DNA from 3 places in the Pseudomonas syringae pv. tagetis genome. Region 1 is predicted to be linked to each of the others. Evidence: riboswitches for the same ligand, from Rfam matches in the RefSeq annotation. Region 1 holds a riboswitch; each other region holds the start of a gene.
The links. A riboswitch is a leader RNA that binds a small molecule or an ion and turns the genes downstream of it on or off. The one in region 1 is predicted to bind cobalamin.
Positions count from the first base shown of each region.

Region 1 (4,936 bases):
CTGCATCGGATTGGCCAGACGCAGGCTGGGGTAGTCTTTGGGGAGCTGCCGGGCAGCTTCGGCAAGCAGCGCCAGGCTGGAATCGCCGCTGCAGAGAATCACCAGCTCGGCCGGGGTCTGGCCCAGATCGGCAATGCTGTCGTCGGGTACGAAACCGCCGGGCTGGGTTCTCAGTAAATGCATGGGTCAGCCGACAATCGCAGCGTTGAGCTGCGCCTGCAGGGCCGCGGCGTCCAGTTCCTGGCCAATCAGCACCAGATGCGTGGCGCGTTCTTCGTCGGCACGCCAGGCGCGGTCGAAATGCTTGTCGAAACGCGTACCAACGCCCTGAATCAGCAGGCGCATCGGCTTGCCGGGAATGGCCGCGAAGCCTTTCACCCGCAGAATGCCATGCTGCACGACCAGTTGATTCAGCGCACCAAGCAGGACTTTTTCATCCGCATGCGGCAGCTTCAGGGAAATTGAATCGAACGCGTCGTGATCGTGGTCATCATGATCGTCATCGTTGTGGTGATCATGGTGGGTTTTGCGACCGTCGATGTGCAGCTCGGACTCGGCACCGACACCCAGCAGCACGCTGATCGGCAGACGGCCGCTGCTGGCTTCGATCACCTTGACAGCGGGCGGCAGTTCTTCGGCAACTTCGGCACGCACCGCAGCCAGCCCTTCGGCATCGATCATGTCGGCTTTGTTGAGGATGACCAGATCGGCGCTGGCCAACTGATCGGCGAACAACTCGTGCAGAGGCGACTCGTGATCCAGATTCGGGTCGAGCTTACGTTGCGCATCGACCTGATCCGGGAATGCAGCAAACGTACCGGCCAGTACCGCCGGGCTGTCGACCACAGTGATCACCGCATCAACCGTGCAGGCGTTGCGAATTTCCGGCCACTGGAAGGCTTGAACCAACGGCTTGGGCAATGCCAGCCCAGAGGTTTCGATGAGGATGTGGTCCAGGTCACCACGCCGGGCAACCAGTTCGCGCATGACCGGAAAGAACTCTTCCTGAACCGTGCAGCACAGGCAGCCGTTGGCCAGCTCGTAAACCCGGCCGTTGGCTTCTTCTTCGGTGCAACCGATGGTGCACTGCTTAAGGATCTCGCCGTCGATGCCCAATTCGCCGAACTCATTGACGATGACCGCAATGCGCCGCCCCTCGGCGTTGTCGAGCATATGCCGCAGCAGGGTAGTCTTGCCCGAGCCGAGAAAGCCGGTGACGATGGTGACGGGAAGCTTGGCCAGTGTTTTCATCAGATGCCCTTTGGCAGTGCGGCGGGCAAACAGGACGAGAACCGCATGCCTGGCACACGGATCGGATCGCCACCGGATCACCCCGCCCGGTTGTAGTGAGAATTCGCAGACCCTGGGTCCGGTTCGAGGCAGGTCTCCTGGCTCACGGCGGCGTGCAGATCATTAAAGACCTGTCGACACGCATTCATTGCGCCTTCCCGCCGCAGCAGTGGCTGTGCAATGAACCTGACCGTTTACAGTTGCGGGGGCAGCTGCGGCGTATACCGCATTCCCGTCTTAGCTCCATTTGTAACGCATTACGCAGGGAGAACCTCGAACCGGCAAGGCTACGCAGTGACCGCAGACAGGTCAATCGTTCAGATTGACGATCCCCCGCCGCGCATGCTCTCCTGTACGCCTTGTTTCGGGTGCCCCTCACGGGGTGAAACGGGAAACCGGTGCGCTCGCCCTATTGCCGAGCAAGTCCGGTGCTGCCCCCGCAACGGTAAGCGAGAGAAGGTCTGATCCACTGTGCCGCGGCATGGGAAGGTGACCTTGCAGGGCTTGAACATACTGACGTTCAGTCCCCTCGCGAGCCCGGAGACCGGCCCGACATTGTTGCAATGACAAACCCGCGGTGGGCGGGCGCAGTTGAAACCTTCGGCATCTGTCGGCAGGTTCCTTTGCGCGTGGCCCACTTGCCAATCACCAAGAGGGATCGCCATGTCGACCATCAGCAGCCACCCCGCCACGACCAGTTCCACGCGCACTCAACGCCTGACAGCCGCCATCAGCGCCACATTGCTGGGTGCCTGCCTGGTCTACTTCGCCGGATTTTCGCACATCGCTGCCGTGCACAATGCGGCACATGACACCCGTCACAGCGCTGCCTTTCCTTGCCATTAAGGGTTACACAATGTTCAAGCGAATCGCACAAACTGCCGGGTTCACAGGCCTGCTTGCGGCCCTGTTGCTGACTCTGCTGCAAAGCCTGTGGGTGGTGCCGCTGATCCAGCAGGCCGAAACTTACGAAAACGCGTTTGCCGAACAGGTGCATGAGCATGCCGAAGGCGCGACCGCCGAGCACAGTCACGCGCATGAAGAAGCGGCCTGGGAACCTGAAAACGGCTGGCAACGTGTGCTTTCCACTACGGGCGGCAATCTGGTGGTCGCGGTGGGCTTTGCCCTGATGCTCGCCGGGCTGTACACCTTGCGCGCGCCGCGTCGCACCGTGCAAGGCGTATGGTGGGGGCTGGCCGGTTTCGCTGTATTTGTGCTGGCACCCACCCTCGGCCTGCCACCTGAGTTACCAGGCACAGCCGCCGCCGAGCTGAGCCAGCGCCAGCTGTGGTGGATCGGCACCGCTGCGTCCACTGCCACCGGGCTGGCCTTGCTGGTATTCGGTCAGAACTGGCTGCTGAAAGCGCTGGGTGTGGCGATTCTGGTGGTGCCTCATGTTATCGGCGCGCCACAGCCGCTGGCCCATGAAAGCCTGGCCCCCGAGGCTCTGGAGTCGCAGTTCATGCTTGCCTCGTTACTTACCAACGCGCTGTTCTGGGTCGCGATGGGGCTGATCAGTGCCTGGTTGTTCCGCAGAAACGATGATCACAGCAACAATGCCGACCTGCACCAGGCCTGATTCACTGCGGATTGACCCCGGCGCAGCCCTGGTCGCCGGGTTGGGCTGTCGACGCGGTTGTTCGGCAGCAGCATTGCGCGAGCTGATCGAGCACAGTCTTCGAGCCATTGACCTGAACATTGCCAGCGTCACCGCGCTGGCATCTATCGATCTGAAAGGCAATGAACCAGGCCTGCATGAATTGGCCAGGCAACTGGGCGTACCGCTGGTGTTTTTCAACGCCACGCAACTGGTGGCGTGGGAACTGCATCTCACCCATCGGTCTGCGCAGGTCTTTCGGACGACGGGCTGTCATGGTGTGGCCGAGGGTTCGGCACTGGCGCTGGCTGCGCAGTCGGGAGACGGCACCGCCACGTTGCTGATCGAGCGGCAGAAAAGCACTCACGCAACATTTGCCTTGGCAATCAGCCCTGCCCACGGCGGATAATCGTTCCGCGTTCATTTACCCCGGAGAACACATTGACTGTCTACTTCATCGGCGCAGGCCCTGGCGATCCCGAGCTGATCACCGTCAAGGGGCAACGCCTGATTCGTACCTGCCCGATCATTATCTACGCAGGCTCGCTCGTGCCGCTGGCCGTGCTGGAGGGCAATCAGGCCGTGCAGGTGGCCAACAGTGCAGAAATGCATCTTGAACAGATCATTGAGCTGATCAAGGCTGCGCATGCGCAGGGCCAGGACGTTGCTCGCGTGCACTCCGGCGACCCGAGCCTGTATGGCGCCATCGGCGAACAAATCCGCCATCTGCGCGAACTGGACATTCCATTCGAAATCATTCCCGGCGTGACTGCGACCGCTGCCTGTGCCGCCTTGCTGGGGGTCGAGCTGACCCTGCCGGATGTTTCGCAAAGCGTGATTCTGACCCGCTACGCCGACAAGACGTCGATGCCCGACGGCGAGGAGCTGGCCAGTCTGGCCCGCCACCGGGCGACCATGGCGATTCATCTTGGCGTGAACAACCTGCAACGGATTGTCGAAGAGCTTGCCCCCCATTATGGACTCGATTGCCCGATTGCCGTCGTGCACCGCGCCAGTTGGCCGGATCAGGACTGGGTGCTGGGGACACTGGCGGATATTCACGAAAAAGTGCAGGCCAGAGGCTTCCGCCGCACTGCACTGATTCTGGTTGGACGCGTGCTTGCCGACGATACGTTCAGCCAATCCTCGCTGTACCGCGCCGGGCATGCCCATCTGTTCAGGCCTGGATAACGCTTGCTCCCCCGCCTCGGACTCTGCCCGCAGGATGCGGCAAAGACCCGGGCGGTCCGTCCGTCAGGCGTCCTCAAGCAGCTGCTTCGTAGAGCTTCGGCGCAGCCACTTCGCCGCTTTCCAGACTCTTGCGTAGAATATCGGCCTGTAACGCAGCTGCTTTCATGGCGCTTTCCTTGATATAGCCATAACCACGAATGCGTTCCGGCAGACGTGCCAGGCTCAGGGCGGTGTGGCGGTTCTGTGCTTGCAGGTGCTGAAGAATCAGCTCTATGTCACTGACATAGCTATCAATCATGGCCCTCTCCTGCCGACGCTCAAGGCTGCGGCCAAAGGGATCGAGTACCGTGCCACGGAGGAACTTGAATTTAGCCAGTACATCGAAGGCGCGCAGCATCCACGGCCCGAAACTGCGTTTGCGCGGCAGGCCGTCATGCGGATCGCGCTTGGCCAGCCAAGACGGTGCCAGGTGAAATTCCAGCCGATAATCACCTTCAAACTGTGCGTCCAGCTGGCGAGCAAATTCGCCGTTGCTGTACAGCCGAGCCACTTCATATTCGTCCTTGTAGGCCAGCAATTTGAAGTAGTTGAACGCCACTGCCTCGGACAGCGATGACTGCTGACCAGGGAACACGCGTGATTCGGTATCGCGCACACGCTGAATCAGTTCCAGATAACGCTTGGCGTAGGCGCTGCTCTGATACTGCTTCAAGGTTTCGACATTGCTCTGCACGCGCTGATCAAGGTCCATCGGCTGCGGTTCGCTGACCTTCTGTTGCGGATTGACGAAAGCTTCGACCGCCGCAGGGTCATGGGCGGCACGACGCCCCCAGAGAAAAGCCTGCTGATTGAGATTGA
Region 1 covers NZ_CP092923.1:3,463,849-3,468,784, forward strand. The annotation lists gene cobN (cobaltochelatase subunit CobN) at 1-183, opposite strand, end outside; gene cobW (cobalamin biosynthesis protein CobW) at 187-1,251, opposite strand; cobalamin riboswitch at 1,362-1,581, opposite strand; cobalamin riboswitch at 1,640-1,857, shown strand; gene MME58_RS15370 (CbtB domain-containing protein) at 1,954-2,136, shown strand; gene MME58_RS15375 (CbtA family protein) at 2,147-2,869, shown strand; gene MME58_RS15380 (cobalamin biosynthesis protein) at 2,847-3,296, shown strand; gene cobM (precorrin-4 C(11)-methyltransferase) at 3,329-4,078, shown strand; gene MME58_RS15390 (indolepyruvate ferredoxin oxidoreductase family protein) at 4,152-4,936, opposite strand, start outside.

Region 2 (4,936 bases), 120 kb from region 1:
CTGCCTGGCAGGGCAATATCATCACTGGAGCGGTGCTCTGAGCGTGGCAGGCCAGGCCGTGCAACGCAAACTCGATGCCGGTCACTACCGGACTGTGCAGATGGTGTTTCAAGATCCCTACGCCTCATTGCACCCACGCCACACCATTGATGCGGCACTCAAGGAGCCATTGAGCATTCACCGGATCGGCGACCGTGACCGTCGCGTCTGCGAGGCACTGAACAAGGTCGGCCTCAACGAGAGCTTTCGCTTCCGTTACCCGCATCAGTTGTCTGGCGGCCAACGCCAGCGTGTCGCTATTGCAAGGGCGCTGATTCTCGAACCCCGTGTGCTGCTGCTCGACGAACCGACCTCGGCACTGGATGTTTCAGTGCAGGCCGAAATCCTCAACCTGCTCGCCGACTTGCGCCATCAACAAGGCCTGACCTACCTGATGGTGACTCACGACCTTGGCGTCGTGGCGCACCTCTGTGACCGGGTTGCCGTCATGCAACAGGGCCAGGTGCTGGAAACACTCGACAGCAGCCAATTGATCAACAACCAGGCCCGACACGAATACTCACGATTGCTGATTCAAGCCAGTCGCGACATGGACCTGCGCCCGACGGGATGAACCGCTGCCGGGCGCGCGACCGCTGAGCCCGGCCCCCTGCCGACACCGTGATCCCCGGCCAGATCGGCCAAGGAACCCGGCGGCTGCCTGCGATTTGCTTGAACACCCCCAGACAACCCTCAAACAAGAATAAAAAAATGAAAAAATCACTCGCGTTACTCTCTCTGACTGCTCTGTTCCCTGGCGCCTGGGCGCATGCCGACAGCGCGTACATCAACTATCGCCATCAGTATGCAGAAAGCACCCGCATGCATGCCGACCGGGTCAAATTCGGCAGCCGACTGGACAGCGGCTGGGGGTTCGAAGGCGAGCTCAAATACAAGACCGCAGGCGACCGACAAGATGTGGCGTTCGACAACACCGTTGGCAACGGCCACGAACTGACGGTCAGCTATCAATACCGGCTGGATGACAAATGGCTGCTGACGCCGTCGTTTGCGCTGGAGAGCATCGAGAAATCGACGGCCTACAAAATGGGCCTCAAGCTGGGTTACAAGGTAAACGACCAATTGAGCGTATCAGGCCGCTATCGCTACGACTCGATCAAGCTGGACCGCGACAAGGTCAACCACGACATGCCTGACAACCAGATGGATGATCAGTCGATCAATCGTTACGACGTCTGGATCAACTACGCCAGCAAAGGCCCTTGGGCGTACGAGTATCAGTTCACCTACTTCGACGCCGATTACATCCGTTACGACAACGGCAGGACCGACTACGAGCAGAACGCAGCCTTCAAATACAAATGGGACAAACACTGGGTGCCGTTTTTTGAAGTCGGCGACATCAAGGTCGATTCCGAAGATGACAAGCGCCAGCTGAGATTGCGCGTAGGCGTGCAATACAACTTCCTGTAGCGCACCCCCACTGGAGCGTGAGGAACGATAATCTCACCATCGTGCGACGCTCCGCGTCGCATGCCGTGTCTGGCTTTGGATTATCGTGCCGACGCTCCGCGTCGCATGCAGTTCTGGACGCTCTGCGTCCTCTTTCGAGCATGTGGCGTGGCGCAGAATTGTGACGCGGAGCGTCACCCAGGGCATCCCCACGCGGGAGCGTGAGGAACGACAGGTGTCTGGCAGAAACCCCGCGTCCGGTCTCGAATCGCTCAGTCGCTGTACAGTGCCTGAGTGCGGCGCAGGCGCATGCGGCTGCCGTTGAGGTGCAGGTACATCGCCGAGCGCGCGGCGTCGACGTTGCCCTCGGCGATGGCGTTATAGATTTGCCGGTGTTCGGCGTTGATTCCGGCCAGGTAGGCGTTGCGGTCGCTCTGCCCGGTATAGGCCGAATTCATCCGTGTGCGCGGGATCAGCTTGGTGCCCAGGTGTTTCATGATATCGATCAGGTACGCATTGCCCGACGCCTTGGCGATCTTGAGGTGAAATTGAAAATCGGCATTGATGGTGGTCCCGGATTTTTGCGGCCCGTCGAGCAATGCATCGAACGCTCGCTTGAGCTCCAGCAACGCTTCGGGACTGCGTCGCTGCGCTGCCAGGCCTGCCGCCTCGACTTCAAGGCTCAAACGAAACTCCAGCAAGTTCAGCACATCGGACACTGTGGCAATGGTCGCAGGGCCTACTGAAAAACCTTCAGGCGGTGGCATGTCAAGAACAAAGGTGCCCACGCCATGCCGGGTCTCCACCAGCCCGGCGGCCTGCATTCGCGACAGCGCGTCGCGCACCACCGTGCGGCTGACACCCTCGGCTTCCATGATGTGGATCTCGGAAGGCAGTTTCTCGCCGCGCACCAGCACACCATCACGCATGCGCTGGGCGAATCGGTCGACCAGGGTTTCCGCCAGGCGTCGATGGTTCTTTTGCGAGGAAAGTGCGTTGTCCGACATTGCAGCCTCAGTTCTGTCCGATACGCGAGTATAGGCTGCGATCCCCCCACAAAACACGCCCTCAGTGCGGTTATACTCAGCCACCCGACATGGACCCGCTCACCCGCCATGGAACAACCTTCCACATCAAAAGGCCGTCGCTCCAGCCTGACCCAGCAACTGGTCGCCGAGTTTTCACGCAGGATTCGCGAAGGCGAGATTCAGAGCGGTGAAAAACTCCCCACCGAACAGGTGATCATCCGCGAAACAGGGGTCAGCCGCACCGTGGTTCGGGAGGCGATGTCACGCCTGCAAGCCGAAGGGCTGGTCGAAACCCGTCATGGTATCGGCACCTTCGTGGTCGACGCATCGCAGCCAAGGGATTTCCAGCAGACTGAACCGCCAGTCGCAGCGCCCGGCGATGCGGTATCGATCATCGAGCTGCGCCTGAGCATTGAGCCGGAATCAGCCGCGCTCGCTGCACAACGCCGTACACCGGAGCAGCTCGATGCCATCCGCCAGGCCCTCGATGAACTGAATCGCTGCGCACGCCTGGGGCATGACACTCTGCAGGCCGACTTCGAGTTCCACCGACAGATATCGCTGTGCACCGCCAACAGCTTCTTTACCGATGTCATGAGCCAGCTCGGCAGCAGCATCCTGCCTCGTACTCGCAGCGGATTTGGCAATATCGTGTCGTTGCACGCAGAGGATGACCCCGGCATTCAGCAGCGCGAGCAGGAAACCATTCTGGACGCCATTGTCCATCAGGACCGCGACGCCGCCCGAGCCGCGATGCGCCTGCATCTGATCAACAGTCTGCTGCGCCTGCGCGCAAAGGATTAGCCACTAAAACGCTTATCGTTTACCATGCCGCCCGTCGGTTTCCGAGAGGAACTAACAGGGAATTCGCACGCTTTGTCGTCACAAAGCCAAAACGAAACTGCCCCCGCAACTGTAGGCATCGAGCCTGCTCCATAACTGCCACTGGACACGCTCCGGGAAGGCCGGAGCCTGGCGATGACATGCCAGTCAGGAGACCTGCCGACCCGATTCAACCAACTAACCGGCGGGGTGTCCGGGAAGGACATCCGCACGCGTCGGCATTTACTGTCGTGCCCGGTTATCTGCCGGGGATGTGTTTCCTGATGTGCATTGCGCCTTGGCACCTGCCCCAACGGAGACCGTCTTCCATGCCGCTGCCCCGCCTTGCCGCACTCGTCGCCTGCCTGACGCTGCCCACCCTGACGCTCGCGGCCCCCACTCGGTATCCGCTGACCCTCGAAAACTGTGGTTCGACCCTGACATTCGCACACGCGCCGGCCAGGACGGTAACGATTGGCCAGGCCGGCACTGAAATGCTCTACGAACTGGGCCTGGGTGACCGCCTGGTCGGCACTTCGCTGTGGTTCAACAACGTATTGCCACGCTTCAAGGCGCAGAACGACAAGGTAGAGCGTCTGGCCGACAACGACCCCAGCTTTGAAGCGGTGATTGGCAAACGGCCTGAACTGGTGACCGTGCAACTGGAATGGATGGTCGGCAAACAGGGCGTGGTCGGCACCCGCGAACAGTTCCATGACCTGAAAATACCCACTTACATTTTGCCGTCCGATTGTGAAGGCAAAGACAATCTGGTCGGTGCCGATGGCACACGCCTCGAGCCGTTCCGTATCGAGACCATCTACAGAAGCATCGAGCAACTGGCGCAGATTTTCGACGTACAGGATCGCGGTGATGCGCTGGTTGCCGACCTCAAGACACGCCTGAACGCAGCCATCGCCAACGTCAGACAGAACAAGGCGAACGACGTCTCGGCGCTGTTCTGGTTTTCCAGTTCGGACCTTGCCAGCGATCCTTTCGTGGCAGGCCGCAAAGGCATCCCGGATTTCATGCTCAACAGCCTGGGCATGCGCAATATCGTCCAGTCCGACGAGGAATGGCCGACCGTGGGCTGGGAAACCATTGCCAAGGCCAACCCAAGCATTCTGGTGATTGCGCGCATGGACCGCCGCCGCTTCCCGGCCGACGACTACCTGAAGAAAATCGAATTTCTCAAGAGCGATCCGGTGACGCGCAACATGGACGCAGTCAAGCATGAGCGGATCGTGATCATCGACGCCGAGGGCATGCAGGCCGGTCTGCGCCTGTTCACCGGGTTCGAGGAACTGGCTGACGCCGCCAACCGTTTCAACGCGGCACAATGAGATTACCAGTAGCGTTGGGCCATGTGCTCTGGGTCTCGGCAGTGCTGGTACTGGCGATCATGATCGGTGCGGCGATTGGCGAAACCTCGATCAGCCTGCCGGTGGTTTTTCAGGTGCTGGCCAACAAACTCTGGGCAGCCAGCTACGTGCTCGACCCTATCGATGAGGGCATTGTCTGGAACTACCGGCTGACCCGCGCCATTGTCGCGGCAGCCTGCGGGGCCGGGCTGGCGATCTGCGGCGTGGTGCTGCAATCCTTGTTGCGCAATCCGCTGGCAGACCCGTATCTGT
Region 2 covers NZ_CP092923.1:3,583,827-3,588,762, forward strand. The annotation lists gene MME58_RS15835 (ABC transporter ATP-binding protein) at 1-613, shown strand, start outside; gene MME58_RS15840 (oligogalacturonate-specific porin KdgM family protein) at 751-1,473, shown strand; gene MME58_RS15845 (FadR/GntR family transcriptional regulator) at 1,725-2,459, opposite strand; gene MME58_RS15850 (FadR/GntR family transcriptional regulator) at 2,568-3,284, shown strand; cobalamin riboswitch at 3,303-3,501, shown strand; gene MME58_RS15855 (ABC transporter substrate-binding protein) at 3,632-4,645, shown strand; gene MME58_RS15860 (FecCD family ABC transporter permease) at 4,642-4,936, shown strand, end outside.
Region 2: linked by a shared signal. The riboswitch ahead of MME58_RS15855 (ABC transporter substrate-binding protein) and the one ahead of MME58_RS15370 (CbtB domain-containing protein) in region 1 are both predicted to bind cobalamin.

Region 3 (4,936 bases), 790 kb from region 1:
GTCGGCATCGGCAGGCGCACCCTCACCCAATGGCGGACGCTGATGCAGCTCACCATGATAGATCGCCGCCCCGCCCAGTTCGACGCCCAGCGCGCCCGCGCCGGCCGCCATGACCGGACCGGCGTTGGGGCTGTCCCAGGTCGGTCCCTGAGTGCGCCAGCAGCGCAGCGCCAGGCGGGTCTTGCCCAGTAGCGCGTAGGTCAATGCCACAAGCCGCGCAGGCACGTAGTTGAGCACATCGTCGATCTTTGCCGCAGCCCAGCCGAAACGCTCAAAGCGCTCGTTGCGGTATCCCCACATGGCGTCCAGCGTATTGCTCAGCCGGTACAGCACAACGCCCGGCGCACCGGCGACAACAAACCAGAACAGCGCCGCGAATACCGCATCACTGCCGTTCTCCAGCACTGATTCGGTGGCTGCGCGGGCCACTTCAGTGGCATCCAGCTCGCTGGTCTGACGACTGACCAGATAACCGACCCGCTGACGCGCCTCGACCAGATCGTCACTGCGCAGCGCTTGCGCCACGGGTTGAACGTGCTCGCCCAGGCTGCGCATACCCAGCGCGCCATACAGCGCCAGTATCTCGAACAACCAGCCGATACCGGGCAACCAGCTCAGCAGCGTCGCCAGCAGCGTGAACGGCACTACGGTGATAACCCACGCGGTAACGCCATGACTGCGCCAGCCGCGGCCACCGCTGTTGAAACGCTGCTCGACCCGATTGGCAAGGCCCCCGAATGCCACCAGCGGATGCCATCGTTTCGGCTCACCGAGTAACGCATCCAGCGCGACACCGGCAACGCTCAACAGCGCCACACTCATTGACTCACTCCCCATTGATTCTCATACAGCAGCTCATGCAGCGGACGCGCTTGCGCCCAGCCTTCCATTACCAGCATCGGCGTCGGATAAAATTCTTTGACCGGCCCCAGGCAGATGATTGCCAGCGGCTTGGCGCCGTCGGGCATACCCAGCAATTCGGCCAGCGTCTCGGGATCGAACAGCGACACCCAGCCCATACCCAGACCTTCTGCACGGGACGCCAGCCAGAGGTTCTGGATGGCGCAGGACAGCGAGGCCAGATCCATTTCCGGCAAGGTGCGACGGCCGAAAATGTGCTGCTCACGCCCCTCCATCAGCGCAGCGACCAGCACCTCTGCGCAGTCATTGATCCCTTCGACCTTGAGCTTCATGAACTCGTCGGAGCGCTCGCCCAATGCCTCGGCGGTGCGAATGCGCTCCTCTTCCACTTGCGCCTGCATCTTGCCGCGCAACAACGGGTCGCTGATGCGAATGAAGCGCCACGGCTGCATCAGCCCGACGCTGGGTGCCTGATGGGCGGCTTCCAGCACCCGCGCCAGCAACTCGGGGGCCACGGTGCCACCAATGAAGTGACGCATGTCGCGGCGTTCGGCGATAGCGCGGTACACCGCAGCCCGCTCTTGCGGGCTGAACGCTTGCTCGGTCATGGTTTGAACAGCGCTGCAATCGCCTGGGGGCAGGAAGGAAAATAGAAGTGCACGTATGACGCCGTCAGGCGACCGAGACGGTAGACCGCCTCTGCTCCGCGTCCGCCATTGGGGCTGACGCCTCGGGCAATCGGCTGCAACTCGGTGCTGGTCAATGAATGATGATAGGTGTGGCCGTGCAACGTGCCCTCGGGCAGCTCGACCGCTTGCAAGGCCAGCGCCGCCAGACGCTTCTGCATGACCGCTTCACCGGACAGCAAGCCGACCAGTTCGGCGCGAACACCCTCCACGTCGGTCAAGGCTTCGAGCAGATAGAGCATGCCACCGCACTCGGCCAGAATCGGCTTGCCGGCGATATGGTGCGCCCTGATTGATGCCTGCATGGCCAGGTTTTCCGCCAGCGCGACGTGGTGCAGTTCCGGGTAGCCGCCGGGCAGGTAGAGGCTGTCGGCCTCCGGCAGCTCGCGATCATGGATCGGCGAAAAGAAACTCAGTTCCGCGCCCATGTTTCGCAGCAGGTCCAGGCTTGCGCCATACATAAAGGCAAAGGCTTCGTCGCGGGCGATAGCAATACGCACACCGGCGAGCAGCGGCTCGACCTGAACCGGATCGGGCGCAGTAAAGGTCACGGCGGGCGGCAAGGCCACTTCGCAGGTGCTGGCCAGCGCCGCGGCGGCCATGTCCAGACGCACGTCCAGATCGTTGAGTTCACTGGCCTGAACCAGCCCCAGATGGCGACTGGGCAATTCGAAACCGACCTCCCGGGACAGTGCGCCGTACCAGCGCAGGCCTTCGGTCAGGCTGTTCTCCAGTAACTGCGCATGGCGTACCGTGCCGACGCGGTTGGCCAGCACGCCGGCAAACGGCAGGTCCGGCTGATAACGCGCCAGGCCCAGCGCCAGCGCACCAAACGTCTGCGCCATGGCCGTGCCGTCGATCACCCCGAGGACCGGCACGCCGAAATGACGGGCCAGGTCGGCGCTGGACGGTGTGCCGTCGAACAGCCCCATAACGCCTTCGATCAGGATCAGGTCTGCTTCATCCGCAGCCTCCCACAACAGGCGACGGCTTTCGTCGGCACCCACCATCCACATGTCCAGCTGGTAGACAGGCGAACCGCTGGCCCGCTCGAGAATCATCGGGTCGAGAAAGTCAGGGCCGCACTTGAATACTCTGACCTTGCGCCCCTGGTTGCGATGCAAACGTGCCAGCGCAGCCGTGACGGTGGTCTTGCCTTGTCCGGACGCTGGCGCGGCGATCAAAACTGCAGGGCAATCACGCGGAGCTCTCATAACGCGGTTCTCAATAAGGAATGGCTCACAGCTCGATACCTTTCTGCGCCCGGATGCCGGCCTGGAACGCATGCTTGACCACGCCGATGTCGGAAACCGTATCAGCCAGGTCAATCAATTCGGGCTTGGCACCGCGGCCAGTAACCAGCACATGCTGCATCGGCGGGCGAGCCTGCAGATCGCTCAACACCTGTTCAAGGTCGAGGTAGCCATGCTTGAGGGCGATGTTCAGTTCATCGAGCACCACCAGGCCGATACGCGGATCGCGGAGCATCTCCCGAGACACCGCCCAGGCGGCTTCGGCGGCGGCGATGTCACGCTGGCGATCCTGGGTTTCCCAGGTGAAGCCCTCGCCCATCACGTGATAGCGCACCTGCTCGGGGAAACGCCGGAAGAACAGCTCTTCGCCCGTGCTGTTGCGACCTTTGATGAACTGCACCACGCCGCACTGCATATCATGGCCCATGGCCCGGGCGAGCATGCCGAATGCCGAGCTGCTCTTGCCTTTGCCGTTGCCGGTCAATACCAGCAGCAGGCCGCACTCGTTGGGCGAGCTGGCAATACGCTCATCCATCACGGCTTTCTTGCGCTGCATGCGCGCCAGATGGCGTTCGTCGCGTTCGGGGGATTCGTTCATCTGGGTTCTCCGCTCGGGGCAGGCGACAACAGACGGAAGGACAGCACTGAACAGCACGGCAACGCCCTGCACAGAACATCACCCTCCGTGATGCCATTGAGTGGTTCAGGCCGGTCTCCGGGCTCATGAGCGGGTCACCCCCGGCTGCGCGCCTTCCCATGTCGAAACACAGTGGCGTCAGGCACAGCCTTGGCTCATTTACCGTTGCGGGGGCAGCGCCGGGATCGGATCTGGGGATCCACACCGGCTTCCCTGTTTCACCCTGCCAATCAAGGATTGCAGAGCACCTGAAACAAACCGCGAAGGGTAGAGGGTTGGGCTGGGAGCGTCAATCGACACCGTCGCTCTGGAACGTGATTGAACCTAGATGGTTGGCAGTGCCTCTATCAATTACTGGACCACGCCCTTGTTTATGGAGATTCACCATGTTCAAACTCAGACCCCACTACGCAGTGTTGCTTCTGGTTGCCGGCGGCCTCGCTGCCTGCGGCGAGTCTTCGACCCTGCAAGTCTCGGATGGAACAGGCCCCTCGCCCAAGTTGCCGGAGCCCAACAAGACGCTGATCCCGACCGTCAACATTGCCCCCGCCATAGGCTGGGAAAAAGGTGCCCGGCCGGTCGCCGCGCCGGGCACACAGGTGGCCGCGTTCGCTGAAAATCTGGACCACCCACGCTGGCTCTATGTACTGCCCAATGGTGATGTGCTGGTGGCAGAAACCAATTCCCCGGCCAAACCGGATGACTCCAAGGGGATTCGCGGCTGGGTGATGGAAAAGGTCATGGGCCGAGCCGGTGCCGGCGTGCCAAGCGCCAACCGGATTACCTTGCTGCGCGATCTGGACAAGGACGGCGTTGCAGAAACCCGTACCGTTTTCCTGCAAAACCTCAATTCGCCGTTCGGCATGACGCTGGTGGGCAACAAGCTCTATGTGGCCGACACCGATCGCCTGATCAGCTTCCCGTACGAAACAGGCCAGACCTCGATCAGCGCGCAGCCGACCAAAGTGGTCGACCTGCCGGGCGGCACGCTCAATCATCACTGGACCAAGAACGTCATCGCCAGCAAGGACGGCAGCAAGCTGTACGTCACCGTGGGCTCGAACAGCAACGTGGCTGAGAACGGCATGGACAAGGAAGAAGGTCGCGCGGCGATCTGGGAAGTGGACGCCGCCACCGGCAACCACCGTATCTTCGCCTCCGGACTGCGCAATCCCAACGGCATGGACTGGGAGCCCAAAACCGGCAAGCTATGGACGGCGGTCAACGAGCGTGACGAAATCGGCAGCGATCTGGTGCCGGACTACGTGACCTCGGTACAGGACGGCGCCTTCTACGGCTGGCCTTACAGCTACTATGGCCAACACGTCGACGAACGCGTCAAGCCGCAGAATCCGGCACTGGTCGCCAAAGCCATCGCGCCGGATTATGCAGTCGGTCCGCACACGGCTTCGCTGGGCCTGGTGTTCGCCGACGGCAAAACCCTGGCCGCACCATTCAATGAAGGCCTGTTCATCGGTCAGCACGGCTCATGGAACCGC
Region 3 covers NZ_CP092923.1:4,255,042-4,259,977, forward strand. The annotation lists gene cbiB (adenosylcobinamide-phosphate synthase CbiB) at 1-822, opposite strand, end outside; gene bluB (5,6-dimethylbenzimidazole synthase) at 819-1,469, opposite strand; gene MME58_RS18925 (cobyrinic acid a,c-diamide synthase CobB) at 1,466-2,761, opposite strand; gene cobO (cob(I)yrinic acid a,c-diamide adenosyltransferase) at 2,787-3,398, opposite strand; cobalamin riboswitch at 3,490-3,704, opposite strand; gene MME58_RS18935 (PQQ-dependent sugar dehydrogenase) at 3,824-4,936, shown strand, end outside.
Region 3: linked by a shared signal. The riboswitch ahead of cobO (cob(I)yrinic acid a,c-diamide adenosyltransferase) and the one ahead of MME58_RS15370 (CbtB domain-containing protein) in region 1 are both predicted to bind cobalamin.